Regions from separate parts of the Vogesella facilis genome, predicted to be linked through region 1. Evidence: riboswitches for the same ligand, from Rfam matches in the RefSeq annotation. Region 1 holds a riboswitch; the other holds the start of a gene.
The links. Region 1 has a riboswitch for thiamine pyrophosphate ahead of thiC (phosphomethylpyrimidine synthase ThiC). Riboswitches for the same ligand answer to the same signal wherever they lie in the genome.

Region 1 (7,597 bases):
GGCCGGGGTGACCAGCTCGAACGGAATCCACAGCTGCGATGGCACTTTCTTGCCGCGCGCCATGTCCACCGCCGCCTGCACCCCGCCACCGCCCTGGCCCAGCGCGTCCTGGAATACCGTCACCTTCAAGTCGCCGGCCTTCATCGCCGCCAGCGCGTCATGGGTGGCGTCGATGCCGGCCACGATCATTTTGCTGTTCATCTTGCCGGCGGCTTTCAGCGACTGGATGGCGCCGATGGCCATCTCGTCGTTGTTGGCGATCACCGCGTCGAACTTCATGCCGGTGGTCAGCCAGTTGTTCATCAGGTCCGCCGCCTGGGTGCGGCTCCAGGTCGCCGCCTGCTGCGCCACGATGCGCATGCCGTTGCACGGCGGCTTGGCGATCACCTCTTTCACGTCGCGCGTGCGCTGCAATGCCGATTCATTCGCCAGATCGCCGACGATCAGCAGCACATCGCCCTTGCCCTGCATCAGCCGGCACACTTCGCGGGTCTGCATGGTGCCGGATTCTTTCTCGTTGGAGCCAACGAAGGTCACGCGCGGCGGCAACGCCTTGTCGCCGGGCGGGTGGTTCACGTAGATCAGCGGAATGCCGGCCTGGGTTACCAGCTTGGTGATCTTGGGGGTGGCCTGCGAATCGACCGCCACCACGATGATGGCGTCCACCTTCTGCGCGATGAAGTTCTGGATCTGGCTGAGCTGGCGGCCGATATCGTCCTGCGCATCCTCGAACTGCACTTTCACGCCGGGCATGCGCGCCGCCTGCTGCTGCATGCCGGCGCGCACGCGGGTGAGCCACGGGTTGGAATTGGCGATGGTGGCGCCGATTTTCTCGGCCTGCGCCAGCGGGCTGGCCAGGCTGGCGGCCAACAGCGCGGCCAGCGCGGATTGCTTCAACATGCTTTGTCTCCTGGTTATGGTTGCCGGTCGTACAATGACGGCAGCAAATTTATTTCCGCAAGGTAACAACTGCGGAAATAAATTTCCAGAAAACTTTTGGCCGCCGCCCCGATTGCCGTCGGTTATCGGCCTGAATTGGCCATCGGGTACTGCGGCTGGTGGCGTGGCATGGCCCGTCGGCGGCACCGCGCTGCCATGCCTCGATAGGTGGTGCTGCCCGGCCACCGGTCAGGACGTGCGGCGGCTGGCGGCAAGAGGCGCAAGCGGCGGCGGGTTGGCCGCTCGCCGCCGGCATGGTGGATGGCAGGGTGTAGTCCGGGGCCGCTCGCCATCGGCGGGTGGGCCGCGCTGCCGCGGCGCTCATCGGCTAGCCGCGCGCCGGCGCCGCGCTCAGGACTAGATCGGCAGCCGCTGGCGCAGCTCGGTCGCCCAGTCGCGGCGGGCAAAATCCGGCCCCATCACCAGCGCGATGTAGCTGTCGCCGCCGAAGCGCGCATCCACCTCGATCAGCACATGGGTGTCGCTGCCGCGCGGGATGAAGGTCAGCTCGATCTCCTGGATGCGGAAATTGCCGCCGCGCGGGCGCAGCTCGAACTCCTGGTAGCAGCCCAGCGTGCTGGCCACGTTGCCGACGCGGGCGGTGCCCACTTCCACGTCGGTGCTGGCCAGCGTCCAGCCCAGCTGCTCGAAGGCGTGCAGCAGCGCGGCCACCGGCGGCGGCGGCAGGATTTCCAGCAGATCGCGGTCGCTGGCATCGCGCGCCGCGTCGATGGCCAGATCGGTGTGAATCCACACCGGCAGCGGCCGGCCATAGTGCGCCAGCGCGTTGATCGGCGTCTCCGCCGGCAGGTTGATCTGGAACGGCAGCTCGCGGCTTTCGCCGGCGCGGATGGTAAAACGCTCCGCCACCCGCACCGCGCCCAGCGGCAACGCGCCGCGGGCCTCGTGGTCGCCGGATTCCTGCTCCGCTTCCACCATCAGCACCAGCTCGATTTTCTCAATGTCCTGGTCGGCGCTGCCGCCATGTACCAGCACGCGGCCGCGCAGCAGCTCACCCGGGTACAGTCGCGGGTTGTCCAGTTGGGTATCGACGCGGGCGCCACCGACGCCGATTGAGGCAAGCAGTTTCTTGAACATATTTTTGTATTCTGAGTTTGTGTTGAGGGGCGTTGGCAAGACCGGTCGGTAGGATACAAGTTCCGCCTGCGCAAGGGGGGGGGGCCGGTTTTAGCCTGCGCGGTCCCGTTATTTGATGGCGTCGAACAGCCGCTCGGACTCTGCAATCATGCTTGTGCCCTGCTCCGGCTTGCCGTTCTTCTTGTACAGCCAACCCAGGCCGTTCAGCGCTACCGCATAGGCGTAGTGCTGTTTGCCGACACTGGCAGCAAAGCTATCCAGCGCCTGCAGGTAATAACGCTCGGCTATGTTAACGTGGCGCAAGTAGTGATGGGCATCTGCCAGCTCGCGCAGCACGATGGCGGTGTGCACTTTGTCGCTGTTCGGATCGCTCTGCTCGCCAGCCAGTACCTCTTCCAGCAGCGGGATGGCGCGGGCGTACTGTTTGCTGTCGATGTAGCTGCCGGCGAGACGCGCTTTCGACACCCGGATCGATGGGGGGGTGGCTGGCATGATCTGTTGCTTGATGGCGAGAGCCTGCTGCAGATAGCGCTCGGCGGAGGCCCAATCGCGCTTGCTGTTATACAGGGTGCCCAGATTGTGCAGGCTCTCGGCTACCTCCTGGCTGTTTTCGCCGGCGAGGGACTTGCGTATGGCCAATGCTTGTTGGTGTAGCCGGATGGCCTCGCTGTAGTTGCCGGTGTACTGGCGCAGCAGGGCCAGATTGTTCATCGACTCGGCTACCAGCAGATGCTGTTCGCCCAATAGCCGTGTGTGCAGGGCGAGGGCTTGCAGGCCGATGGGCTCGGCCTCCTTGAAACGGCTACTCTCGCGCAGGAACTGGAACCATGCGTCCAGCAGGTCGGCATACAGCAGCGTGTCGGCGGGTACGGCTTGCGGACCGTACAGCAGGGATTGCAGCAGTGCGCCTGCTTCCTGGTAATGATCCTTGCGTAACCAGCTGCGGGCAAGGTCGCACTGTGCCTGCCAGCGAGCAGGCTGGTCGCTGGCGCTGGCAAACGCCGCTTCTGCCTGTTGGGTGGCCTGCTGGTAATTGCCCTAGCGCAGCAGACCATCGACACCATTGGCATGGCAGGCAATGGCGAACAGTAGGGGCAGGACGGGACGGAAAATGTGCATATGGGCAGCCCTGGGTGATGTGCTTGCTGGCGGAAGTTATCCACCGTGCGGTCAGTTCTGGTTTTCCGCGGCATCCATGATGCGCTGGCCTTCGGTGATCAGTTGCTGGCCTTCGCTGCTATGGAGGTTTGTTTTCAGCAGCCATCCCAGATTGTTCATGGTCTGGCCTACTGCGTAATGCTTTGCTCCCAGTGCCTGCGGCAGTACTACCAGGGCCTGGCGGTAGTACTGTTCCGCTTCCATGGCCTTACCCTGGTCCTGAAGGCAGTCGGCGATGGCGCGTAAGGTTCTGCCCGTCTGGTCAAGCGAGTCTTCGCCATTCCGTTGTGTCATGGCCAATGTTGCCTGTAATTGCGCCATGGCTTCGTCGAAGCGCTTTTGCTTGCGGTACAGCCAGCCCAGCATGCGCATGCTGCGAGTCATACTGGGGTGATCAGGGCGCAAGACATGCTGCTTGATGCGGATGGCTTCGATCATCATGGGTTCGGCCTGTTGGTACTGGCCGGGAGCCATGTGATTGAAGCTCAGGTTGTACAGGCTTTCTGCCACAGGGAAACTGTCATGCCCAGCCAGTTGCTCACGTATTTCCAGTGCTTGTTTCAGCAGCTTCTCGCTTTCAGACATCTGGTCTTGCATGCCCAGTGCAACCCCTAGGTCATTCAGTGTCTGGGCAACTTCCAGATGTTGTGCCCCCAGATGCTGCTGACGTATGGACAGTATGCGGCGGTAGAGCTTTGCGGCCGCTTTGGACTGCTGCCGGTCCAGATACACGCCAGCCAGACCTTCCTGCACTTCTGCCTCGATCAGGCTACTAGGGGGAACCTGGCGGCTGTCCTGCAACAAGGCCTTGAATATGAGCTCCGCCTGGTCTGCTTGATGGCGTTCCATCATGGCGTTTGCCAGGTCGATTTGTGCACGCAATCTGCCTGCCGAGTCATCCGCGGGTAGTTGCTGCAGTGCCTGCCGGGCCTGTTGCATTGCTTGCAGGTAATAACCGTCCTGCAGCAATTGCTTGGTTTCCGTCGCGAGTGCAGGGAGCGCCAGTGGCAGGTACAGCAGCAGTCCGAAGAGTGCTTTTTTCATGGCATGACCTTGTCTTGTAGGGAGGCCATGGTGCCGCAAATTATGCCAATAGGGAACAGCGGTGGCTGACGGATCGCGGAATGTCGCGGTGTGGAGGCGGCTGTGTCTGTTTTGAAAAAAGGTTGGCCGCATCGCTGCGGCCAACCTTTATCGTTTCACGTGAAGCAGCGGTGACTTACACCTTGTCGTACAGCTTGCCGCCGCCCTGCACGAACTCGATAGCCTTCACTTCCATGCCCTTGTGCAGCGCGTCCTGCTCGCTGATGCCCTGCTTGGCGGCGAATTCGCGCACGTCCTGGGTGATCTTCATCGAGCAGAAGTGCGGGCCGCACATGGAGCAGAAGTGCGCCACCTTGGCGCTGTCTTTCGGCAGCGTCTCGTCGTGGAAGTCGCGCGCCTTGTCCGGATCGAGGCCCAGGTTGAACTGGTCTTCCCAGCGGAACTCGAAGCGCGCCTTGGACAGCGCGTTGTCGCGGATCTGCGCGCCGGGGTGACCCTTGGCCAGATCGGCGGCGTGCGCGGCCAGCTTGTAGGTGATGATGCCTTCTTTCACATCGTTCTTGTTCGGCAGGCCCAGGTGTTCCTTCTGCGTCACGTAGCACAGCATGGCGGTGCCGTACCAGCCGATCTGCGCAGCGCCGATGGCGGAGGTGATGTGGTCGTAGCCCGGCGCGATGTCGGTGGTGAGCGGCCCCAGGGTGTAGAACGGCGCTTCGTGGCACCACTCCAGCTCCTTGTCCATGTTCTCCTTGATCAGCTGCATCGGCACGTGGCCGGGGCCTTCGATCATCACCTGTACGTCGTGCTGCCAGGCGATCTGCGTCAGCTCGCCCAGCGTCTTCAGTTCGCCCAGCTGCGCGGCGTCGTTGGCGTCCCAGGCACTGCCCGGGCGCAGGCCGTCACCCAGGCTGAAGGCCACGTCGTAGGCCTTCATGATTTCGCAGATGTCCGCGAAGTGGGTGTACAGGAAGTTTTCCTGGTGATGCGCCAGACACCACTTGGCCATGATGGAGCCGCCGCGTGACACGATGCCGGTCATGCGGCCGGCGGTCAGCGGCACGTAGCGCAGCAGTACGCCGGCGTGGATGGTGAAGTAGTCCACGCCCTGCTCGGCCTGTTCGATCAGGGTGTCCTTGAAGATCTCCCAGGTCAGGTCTTCGGCCTTGCCGTTGACCTTCTCCAGCGCTTGATAGATGGGCACGGTGCCGATCGGTACCGGGCTGTTACGCAGGATCCACTCGCGGGTTTCGTGGATGTTCTTGCCGGTAGACAGGTCCATGATGGTGTCGGCGCCCCAGCGGATGCCCCAGGTCATCTTGTCCACTTCTTCGCTGATCGACGAGGTTACCGCGCTGTTGCCGATGTTGCCGTTGATTTTCACCAGGAAGTTGCGACCGATGATCATCGGCTCGGATTCCGGGTGGTTGATGTTGTTGGGGATGATGGCGCGGCCGGCGGCGATTTCCTGGCGCACGAATTCGGCGGTGATCTCTTCCGGCAGGTTGGCGCCGAAGCTGTGGCCGGCGTGCTGGCGCGTCATCAGCTCCAGCAGGCGGCTGTTGCCGGTGGCGTGCAGCGATTCGATATACGCCTTGCGGTTGAGGTTTTCGCGGATGGCGACGAATTCCATTTCCGGGGTGATGATGCCGCGGCGCGCGTAGTGCATCTGGGTAACGTTGGCACCGGCCTTGGCGCGGCGCGGCTTGCGCTGCAGGTCGAAGCGCAGGTCGGCCAGTTTCGGGTCCGCTTCGCGGGCGCGACCGTAGTCGCTGCTCAGGCCGGCCAGCAGCTCGGTGTCGTCACGCTCGGCGATCCACGCGGCGCGCAGCGGGGCAAGGCCGGAGCGGATGTCGATCTGTGCCTGCGGGTCGCTGTACGGGCCGCTGCAGTCGTAGACGTAGATCGGCGGGTTCTGCTCGCCGCCGAACTGGGTGGGGGTGTCGGCCTGGCTGATCTCGCGCATCGGCACGCGGATGTCCGGGCGGCTGCCCTCGACATAGATTTTGCGGGAATTGGGTAGCGGCTGGATGGCGGCGGAATCCACCACCATGGCTTGATTCGGTTTGCTTGGCGCGTTCATCGGGGGGCGTCTCCAGTGTGCGATGAAGCGGCGCAAGGAGCGGTCCGGATGCCCGGCTGCGGTTGGCCGCATGGCGGCGGCGGGAACGCGCGGCGCGATGCGGTGTCTGGCAGATTACGCTTCCCTACGCCGGTATTATCCGGGTCAGGTTCGAAGGGTGACTCTCACCCGCCAACCTGCCAGTGTCGTCCGCGCACAACGCTGTGGCATCCTTCACGGCAGGGGCAGGACCCCTAGCGATGCTGTGAAGGTAAGTTAATTGTGGGATAATCGCAAGTTAGGTTGCGCCCAGCTGCGCTGCCGGCCGGCTGTGAAAACCGCATGCAGTCAAGGTTGCGTGCCGTTTTCAGAGTCGTCCTTTTATTCAGTCTTGAATCCCCCGGAGTTTCCGATGAATTTCGAACAAGCCCGTTTCAACATGGTTGAGCAGCAGATCCGTCCGTGGGATGTGCTCGACACCTCCATTCTCGATTTGCTGTTCCACGTGAAACGCGAAGATTTCGTGCCGGAAGACAAGCGCACCCTGGCCTTCACCGACGTGCAGCTGCCGCTGGAAAACGGCTGCACCATGCTGGAGCCGAAGGTGGAAGCCCGTCTGCTGCAGGACCTGCAGGTGAAAGCCAGCGACAAGGTGCTGGAAGTGGGTACCGGCAGTGGCTACCTGACCGCGCTGCTGGCCGCCGTGAGCCAGCACGTGTACAGCGTGGACCTGGACGCCGAGCAATCGCAGCGCGCCGCGGCCAACCTCAAGACCGCCGGCATCCGCAACGTGACCCTGAGCGTGGGCAACGGCATCGACGGCCTGGCCTCGCAGGCGCCGTTCGACGTGATCTGCCTCGGCGGCTCGGTGCCGGTGGTGCCGGACGCGCTGAAGGCGCAGCTGGCCATCGGCGGCCGCCTGGCGGTGATCGTGGGCGATGCCCCGGTGATGATCGCCAAGATCATCACCCGCGTGTCGGAAACCGCCTACCAGGAAAGCGTGAGCTTCGACACCAATATTGCCCGCCTGCAGCAGCTGGACGCCATCGAGCCGTCCCGCTTCAGCTTCTGAACATGGTCGGCGAAATCACTGCCCGCGATCTGGCGGCCTGGCTGGCGGACGACAGTCGTGCCAAGCCGCTGCTGCTGGATGTGCGCGAGGACTGGGAATACGCGCTGTGCCACATCGTCGGCTCGCAGCAGATGGTGATGAACCTGGTGCCGCTGCGGCACAACGAGCTGCCGGATGACGTGCCTATCGTCACCATCTGCCATCACGGCGTGCGCAGCTTCCAGGTG
Region 2 (7,597 bases), on a different contig from region 1:
CGCCAGCTGGCGCTGCTCCGGCGGCAAGGCCAGCAAATCGCGGCCATTCAGCTGCACGCGGCCGCCGTCCGGCCGCTGCAGCCCGGCCAGCACCGCCAGCAGGCTGGATTTGCCGGCGCCGGACGGCCCCAGCAGCGCCAGCGTCTCGCCGGCCGTCACCTGCAGCGATACCGCATCCAGCACACGGCGGTGGCGAAAGGCCAGGTTCAGCCCGTCAATCTGCAGCACGATTCTTCTCCGGCCATTCGATGATCAAAAACGCCAGCAGCGCGAACAGCAACAGCAGGCAGGTAAGCAGCAGCGCCTGCTGCAGGTTGGCCGCACCGGGGCGCCCCAGCCGCTGATAGATCAGCGTGGTCAGCGTGGTCCACTCCGGCCGCGACAGAAACAGCGTCACCGCGAACTCGCCCACCGCGGTGGCGGCGGCAAACGCCAGGCCGCGGCGCAGCGCCGGGCGGATCAGCGGCAGGCTGACGCGGTAGAAGGCGCGCCAGCGGGTGGCACCCAACGTGCGCGCCGCCGCCGGCAAGCTGGGCGACAGGCTGGCCAGCGCGCCGGCCACCGCCTTGGCCACGAACGGGTACGCCAGCAAGGCATAGGCCGCCACCAGCAGCCACAGGCTGGCGCCGTACTGCGGGTACAACAGCAGCAGGCCGAAGGCCAGCAGCACCGGCGACACCATGAACGGCAAGAAGCCCAGCGCGCGCAGCCACCACCAGCGCGCGGCGGCGACGCCGTGCGCCAGCCCCAGCGCCAGCGCCAGCAGCACCGCCGCAGCAGAAAAGCGCAGCGTGTTGCCGATGGCGGCCAGCACTTCGCCATCCCACAGCGCCAGCCAGTTGGCCGCATCGGCCTGCAGCGCGCGCAGCACGATCGCCAGCAGGGGGGCGGCGGCGAACAGCGCCAGCAGCAGCAGGCTGGCGGCCAGTTGCAGCCATTGCGGCCAACCTTGCGGCCGCTGGCACAGCGTGGGGCCGGGGCGGCTGTCCTTCACCAGCCGGCGCTCAATCCAGGCATAGCCGCCGGCCGCCAGCGCGCCCACCGCCAGCGCCAGCAGCGCCAGCGCGCCGGCGTCGGCCAGGTTCAGCTCGTAGGCCACCAGCGAGTAGATTTCCACTTCCACCGTGGCATAGCGCTGGCCGCCCAGCAGCAGCGCCAGGCCGAAACCGGCGAAGCAGTACAGGAAGATCAGGCATAGCGCGGAGGCCAGCCACGGCCGCAGCACCGGCCATTCCACCCGCCAAAAGGTGCGCCACGGCGTGGCGCCCAGCGTGCGCGCCACCAGCAGGCGGCTGGCCGGCACCTGGCTCAGGCCATCCACCCCGGCGCGCACCAGCAGCGGCAGGTTGTAGAACAGGTTGCCGTACAGCAGCAACCACGGCGTGTCCTGCAGATTGATGCCGGCCACGCCGTGCGGGCCGAACAGCGCCAGTACGCCGAGGCCGGCCACCAGCGTCGGCATCACGAATGGCAACAGCAGCAAGCGCAGCAGCAGACGGCGGCCGGGAAAGTCGTAACGCGCCAGCGCCCAGGCCAGCGGCAGGCCGATCAGCAGGCACAGCAGGCAACTGATTAATGCCTGCAACAGCGACCACAGCAGCCGCCATTGCAGGTAGTCGTCGTGCAGCAGCGCCGGGCTGAACGCCAGCCCACCCTGCCACAGCAGCCGCGTCAGCGGCGCCGCCACCATGGCGGCGAGGAACAGCAGCGGCAGCAAGGCCAGGCCGCCGCGCAGCGGCCAGCTCATGCGCCGTGCTCCAGCAGCAGCACCAGCTCGTCGCCGTCCTGCGCGTCGTGCCAGCGGCCAACCTCGGCAAAGCCGAAACGCCGTGCCAATGCCAGCGACGGTGCGTTATGCGGCGCAATCGACAGCACGAAGCGCTGCTGGCCGTGCTCGTGCCGCGCCCAGTGCAGCATGGCGGCCAGCGCCTCGGCGGCGTAGCCCTGGCGGCGGTACGCGGCGTACACGGTGTAGCCCAGTTCCACCGCGCCCGGCGCCAGCTCATGCAGATACGCCGGTGCCGGCGGGCTGTGAAAGCCGATGTGGCCGAGCATGCGGCCGCTGTGGCGGCACAACATGGCGCGCAGCGACCACGGCGCGTAGCCGCTGTCGGCCAGCATGTCCGCCAGCCGCAGCGCCATCAGCGCCTGCTCGCCCAGCCAGTCGGCCGGCAACGCGGCGCCCAGCCGGGCGCCGGCCTCGGCGTGGCGGCCGTTGCTGCCCAGGCGCAGGGTGTCGGCATCCAGATGCCGCAGGATCAGCCGCGGGCTGTGGATGTCGGCGCAGGCACTACGCGCGGGCGCAAGGTTGGCCGCAGACATGGCGTCGGGCTCAGTTACCGGATTTCAGTACCACGCGGGTCCAACGGCTGACCCAGCCGGCGGTCTTGTGCTGCATGGCGGCCAGCTTGGGATTGCTGGCGGCCTGCGGCTGCTGCGCATGCTTGAACACCGGGTCCAGGCTGACGCCGGCCACCGCCGGGTACATCCACATCTCGGTCGGCAGCGCCTGCTGCGCCGCGTTGCCACGCAGGAAATCGACAAACGCCTGCGCCGCCTGCGGCTCCTTGCCGCCTTTTACCTTGGCCACGCCTTCGATCTGCTGGAACACGCCACCCGCCAGCAGCAGGTTGGCGGTCGGCGCTTCGCTGAGTTTTTCCTTGCTGTAGAACACCTCGGCCGCCGGGCTGGTGGCATAGCTCACCACGATGGGACGCGCGCCGCCGTTGCGGCTGAAATCGGTGTAATAGGCTTCGCTCCAGCCCTTGGCCACTTTCACGCCGTTGTCACGCAGCTTGGCCCACCACTGGAAGGCGCCCGCCTCGCCCTTGCCGGCGATGGTGGCCAGCAGGAAGGCCAGCCCCGGGCTGGAAGTGGCCGGGTTTTCCACCACCAGCAGGTCCTTGTAGGCCGGCTTGGCCAGATCGTCCAGGCTGGCCGGCAGCGCCAGCTTCTGCTTGGCGAACCAGGCCTTGTCGATGTTGAGGTTCACGTAGCCGTAGTCCACCGCCACCGCACCCGGCAGGCTGATGCCGGCCACGCTGCGGCCAACCTTGCTGCTGGTCGGCTCCAGCACGCCGGCGGCGTTGGCCTTGCCGATCAGGGTGTTGTCGATGCCGTACACCACGTCGGCGATCGGGTTGGCGCGGGTGAGGATCAGCTTGTTGAGCATCTCGCCGGCATCGCCGGCCTTGATGATGGACAGCTTGACGCCGGCCTGTTTCTCGAACTCGGCCAGCTTGTCCTTGGGCAGGCTGAAGGAGCTGTGCGTCAGCACGCGCAGCTCGCCGGCCAGGGTGGAGAGGGAAGCGCCGGCCAACGCCAGCAGCAGTACGGTTTTCTTGAACATGGCAGACATCCTCTTTTGGCAACGGCACCCAAAAGAAGAAGCGGGACGCGGCCGGGCCGCGCATCACGCTCCCTCCGCTGGTATGACCCAGATCAGGTTCTGGGGTATGTCTCAGCCCGCCGCCTGGCAGGCACCCCCGGTGATCGAGCCGCGAGTATAGCGTTTGCGCCGCGATGCTCAAAGTTGGCCGCACGCGCCGCGGCAGCCGGTTTTGCCTTTGCCGCCGTCATGGGCTATCACATGAAGCAGCCATAGCCAAACGCAAACAATCAATTAATAACAATCAATTTAACAAATCTATAAGCCAATACCATACTGCAGTCATCACCCAGCGAGGACTCGCCATGAAACGCTTTCTGCCTAGCCGCGTCATGCTCGATGACATCTGGGCCAATCTGGTGTGGCTGCAATAGCGCCACTCGCCCTGCCCGCACGGCACACCACCCTACCCCATACCACGCCGGCAGCCCGCAGCGGGCCTGCCAGGCGCCAACAAGCCAGGAGATAACCATGTCCACAGAAGCCAAATGCCCGTTTGCCGGCAGCGCCGCCCCGCAGAGCGTGGCCGGCAGCCAGTCCAATGCCGACTGGTGGCCCAATCAACTCAAGCTCGGCATCCTGCACCAGCACGGCGCCGAGTCCGACCCGATGGGCGCGGCGTTCGATTACGCCGCCGAATTCAAGACCCTGGACCTGGACGCCGTGGTGCAGGATCTGCACGCACTGATGACCGATTCGCAAGACTGGTGGCCGGCCGACTGGGGCCACTACGGCGGCCTGATGATACGCATGGCCTGGCACGCCGCCGGCACCTACCGCATCGCCGACGGCCGCGGCGGCGCCGGCACCGGCAACCAGCGCTTCGCCCCGCTGAACAGCTGGCCGGACAATGGCAACCTGGACAAGGCGCGCCGCCTGCTGTGGCCGATCAAGCAGAAATACGGCCGTAAACTGTCGTGGGCCGACCTGTTCATCCTGGCCGGCAACGTGGCGCTGGAATCGATGGGCTTCAAGACCTTCGGCTTCGGCGGCGGCCGCCCCGACATCTGGGCGCCGGAAGAAGACATCTACTGGGGCATGGAAAAAACCTGGCTCGCCACCAGCGACCAGCCGAACAGCCGCTACTCCGGCGACCGCCAGCTGGACAACCCGCTGGCCGCGGTGCAGATGGGGCTGATCTACGTGAACCCGGAGGGCCCGGACGGCAACCCGGACCCGCTGGCCTCCGGCCGCGACGTGCGCGAAACCTTTGCCCGCATGGCGATGAACGATGAGGAAACCGTGGCACTGGTGGCCGGCGGCCACACCTTCGGCAAGGCGCACGGCGCCGGCGATCCGACCCTGGTCGGCCCGGAACCGGAAGGCGCGCCGATCGCGGAAATGGGCCTCGGCTGGATCAACAAGTTCGGCAGCGGCAAGGGCGGCGACACCACCACCAGCGGCATCGAAGGCGCGTGGAAACCCAACCCCACCACCTGGGATAACGGCTACTTCGACACCCTGTTCGGCTACGAATGGCAGCTGACCAAGAGCCCGGCCGGCGCGCACCAGTGGGTGGCCAAGGACGTGAAGCCGGCAGACATGATCCCGGACGCGCATGACCCCAGCAAAAAACACCCGCCGATGATGACCACCGCCGACCTGTCGCTGCGCTTCGACCCGATCTACGAGCCGATCGCCCGCCGCTTCCACCAGGATCCGGCCGCCTTTGCCGATGCCTTCGCCCGCGCCTGGTTCAAGCTCACCCACCGCGACATGGGCCCGCGCGCCCGTTACCTCGGCAAGCTGGTGCCGGCGGAACAGCTGATTTGGCAGGACCCGATTCCGGCCGTGGACCACCCGCTGGTCGACGCGCAGGACATCGCGGCGCTGAAGATCACAGTACTGGCTTCCGGCCTGAGCATTGCCCAACTGGTGGGCACCGCCTGGGGCGCCGCCGCCACCTTCCGCGGCAGCGACAAGCGCGGCGGCGCCAACGGCGCCCGCATTCGCCTGGCGCCGCAGAAAGACTGGGCGGTCAACCAGCCGGCCGAGCTGGCGCAGGTACTGCAAACGTTGGCCGCCATCCAGCAGGATTTCAACGCCAGCGCCGCCGGTGGCAAGAAAATCTCGTTGGCCGACCTGATCGTGCTGGCCGGTGGCGCCGCCATTGAGGCCGCCGCCAGCAAGGCCGGCCACAGCGTGCACGTGCCCTTCGCCCCCGGCCGCATGGATGCCAGTGCCGAGCACACCGACGTGGAGTCGTTCCAGGTGCTGGAACCGCAGGCGGACGGCTTCCGCAACTACGCGGCGCCGGGGCTGGAAAGCGTGGTCGGCGAACTGCTGATCGACAAGGCGCAGCTGCTGACGCTGAGCGCACCGGAAATGACCGTGCTGATCGGCGGCCTGCGCGCACTGAATGCCAACAGCGACCACAGCCGGCACGGCGTGCTGACCCAGCACCCGGAAACCCTGAGCAACGACTTCTTCGTCAACCTGCTGGACATGGGTACCAAGTGGCAGAAATCGGCCACCACCGGCGTGCTGGAGGGGCGCGACCGCGCCAGCGGCGAGCTGAAATGGACGGCGACGGTGGTGGACCTGTTGTTCGGCTCCAACTCGCAGCTGCGGGCGCTGGCGGAGGTGTATGCCAGCAGCGATGCACAACAGAAGTTCGTCACCGACTTTGTCGCTGCCTGGCACAAGGTGATGAATCTGGACCGTTTCGACCTGGCCTGAGCCACCTCGTCTGCGGCCAACGTACAACAGGGCAAACCGCGCGGTTTGCCCTGTTTTTTTTGTGCCTGCCGCGCCGCCGGCCCACGCCGCGCAAATGCAAACAGGGCCTTGTCGAAGACAAGGCCCTGTTTGGTATCTGGTGCCGGCGGCAGGAATCGAACTCGCGACCCCCTGATTACAAGTCAGGTGCTCTACCAACTGAGCTACACCGGCGTTAGGCGACGGATAATAGGCAATACCTTGGGCGTTGGCAAGCTTTTTTTAATTGTTTATCGCAATTGGCGGTTTTTACAAAAAAGCGCTGTTGCTCGCCGCTAGCACCAGCCGCACTCCTTACGTCGTGGACACAGGCAGTTGCCAGATGCCGCAATTGGCCGCAAAATTAATTAGCTAGCTAATATTAACCATTGTTACTTTGACATGACTACTGAAGAACGCTTTGCCCGCGCACTGCATAACACCGCCCGCAGCTGGCGGCTGGCAGTGGACCGCCGGCTGAAAGACCTCGGCATCGGCCAGGCCGGCTGGATGGCCATCGCCACCATTGCCAAGGCCAGCGAACCACTGTCGCAGTCCGAGCTGGCCAGCCGGCTGGGGGTGGAAAACCCCACCGTGGTGGCCATGGTGGATCGCCTGGTCAAGGCCGGGCTGCTGCTGCGGCAGCCTTCGCCCAACGACCGGCGCATCAAGCTGCTGGCGCTGACCGCGCAAGGCGAGCAGCTCTATCTGCGGGTGCGCACCGAGGCGGACGCCCTGCGCCTGGATCTGCTCGCCGACATCGATCCGGCCTTGCTGGCACAAGTCACCACCCTGCTCGAACTGTTGCAGCAGCGCGCGGAGCAGGCCGGATGACGCCGCAGCTGCCGCACAACCGGCGCATGATCACGCTGTCGATCATGCTGGCCACCATCATCCAGGCGCTGGACGGCACCATCGCCAACGTAGCGCTGCCGCATATGCAGGGCAGCCTGTCCGCGTCGCAAGACCAGATCACCTGGGTACTGACCTCCTTCATCCTGGCGGCGGCGGTGGCCACCCCGCTGACCGGCTGGCTGTGCGACCGTTTCAGCCTGAAAACGGTGTTCATGGTGTCGATCGGCGGCTTCACCGTGGCGTCGATGCTGTGTGGCCTGTCGGACTCGCTGGGGCAGATCGTGCTCGCCCGCTTCTTGCAGGGGGTATTCGGCGCAGCGCTGGTGCCGCTGTCGCAATCGGTGCTGCTGGATATCAACCCGCGCGAGAAACACGGCTCGGCGATGGCGGTGTGGGGCATGGGGGTGATGGTCGGCCCGATTCTGGGGCCGACACTGGGCGGCTGGCTGACCGACAGCTACGACTGGCGCTGGGTATTCTTCATCAACCTGCCGGTGGGGCTGCTGGCCTTCTATGGCGTGTGGCGCTACATCCAGCCCAGCAAAGCGGCGCGCAGCATGCGCTTCGACGTGTTCGGCTTTGCCACCCTCAGCCTGGCGATGGGCGCGCTGCAGATGTTGCTGGATCGCGGCGAGCAGAACGACTGGTTCAGCTCGC

Region 2: it holds a riboswitch for thiamine pyrophosphate, as region 1 does, so the genes downstream of both, ACFOLG_RS12110 (thiamine ABC transporter substrate-binding protein) here and thiC (phosphomethylpyrimidine synthase ThiC) in region 1, are expected to answer to the same signal.

The regions. Positions count from the first base shown of each region.
Region 1 is NZ_JBHRXN010000010.1:76,255-83,851, forward strand. It holds partial or broken gene ACFOLG_RS04475 (substrate-binding domain-containing protein) at 1-900, opposite strand, end outside; gene ACFOLG_RS04480 (sporulation protein) at 1,297-2,037, opposite strand; gene ACFOLG_RS04485 (tetratricopeptide repeat protein) at 2,146-2,940, opposite strand; gene ACFOLG_RS04490 (tetratricopeptide repeat protein) at 3,208-4,239, opposite strand; gene thiC (phosphomethylpyrimidine synthase ThiC) at 4,415-6,319, opposite strand; TPP riboswitch at 6,424-6,564, opposite strand; gene ACFOLG_RS04500 (protein-L-isoaspartate O-methyltransferase family protein) at 6,711-7,370, shown strand; gene ACFOLG_RS04505 (rhodanese-like domain-containing protein) at 7,373-7,597, shown strand, end outside.
Region 2 is NZ_JBHRXN010000031.1:184,485-192,081, reverse strand. It holds gene ACFOLG_RS12125 (ABC transporter ATP-binding protein) at 1-228, opposite strand, end outside; gene ACFOLG_RS12120 (ABC transporter permease) at 215-1,747, opposite strand; gene ACFOLG_RS12115 (GNAT family N-acetyltransferase) at 1,744-2,322, opposite strand; gene ACFOLG_RS12110 (thiamine ABC transporter substrate-binding protein) at 2,333-3,349, opposite strand; TPP riboswitch at 3,401-3,497, opposite strand; gene katG (catalase/peroxidase HPI) at 3,860-6,067, shown strand; tRNA gene ACFOLG_RS12100 (tRNA-Thr) at 6,205-6,280, opposite strand; gene ACFOLG_RS12095 (MarR family winged helix-turn-helix transcriptional regulator) at 6,488-6,919, shown strand; gene ACFOLG_RS12090 (MDR family MFS transporter) at 6,916-7,597, shown strand, end outside.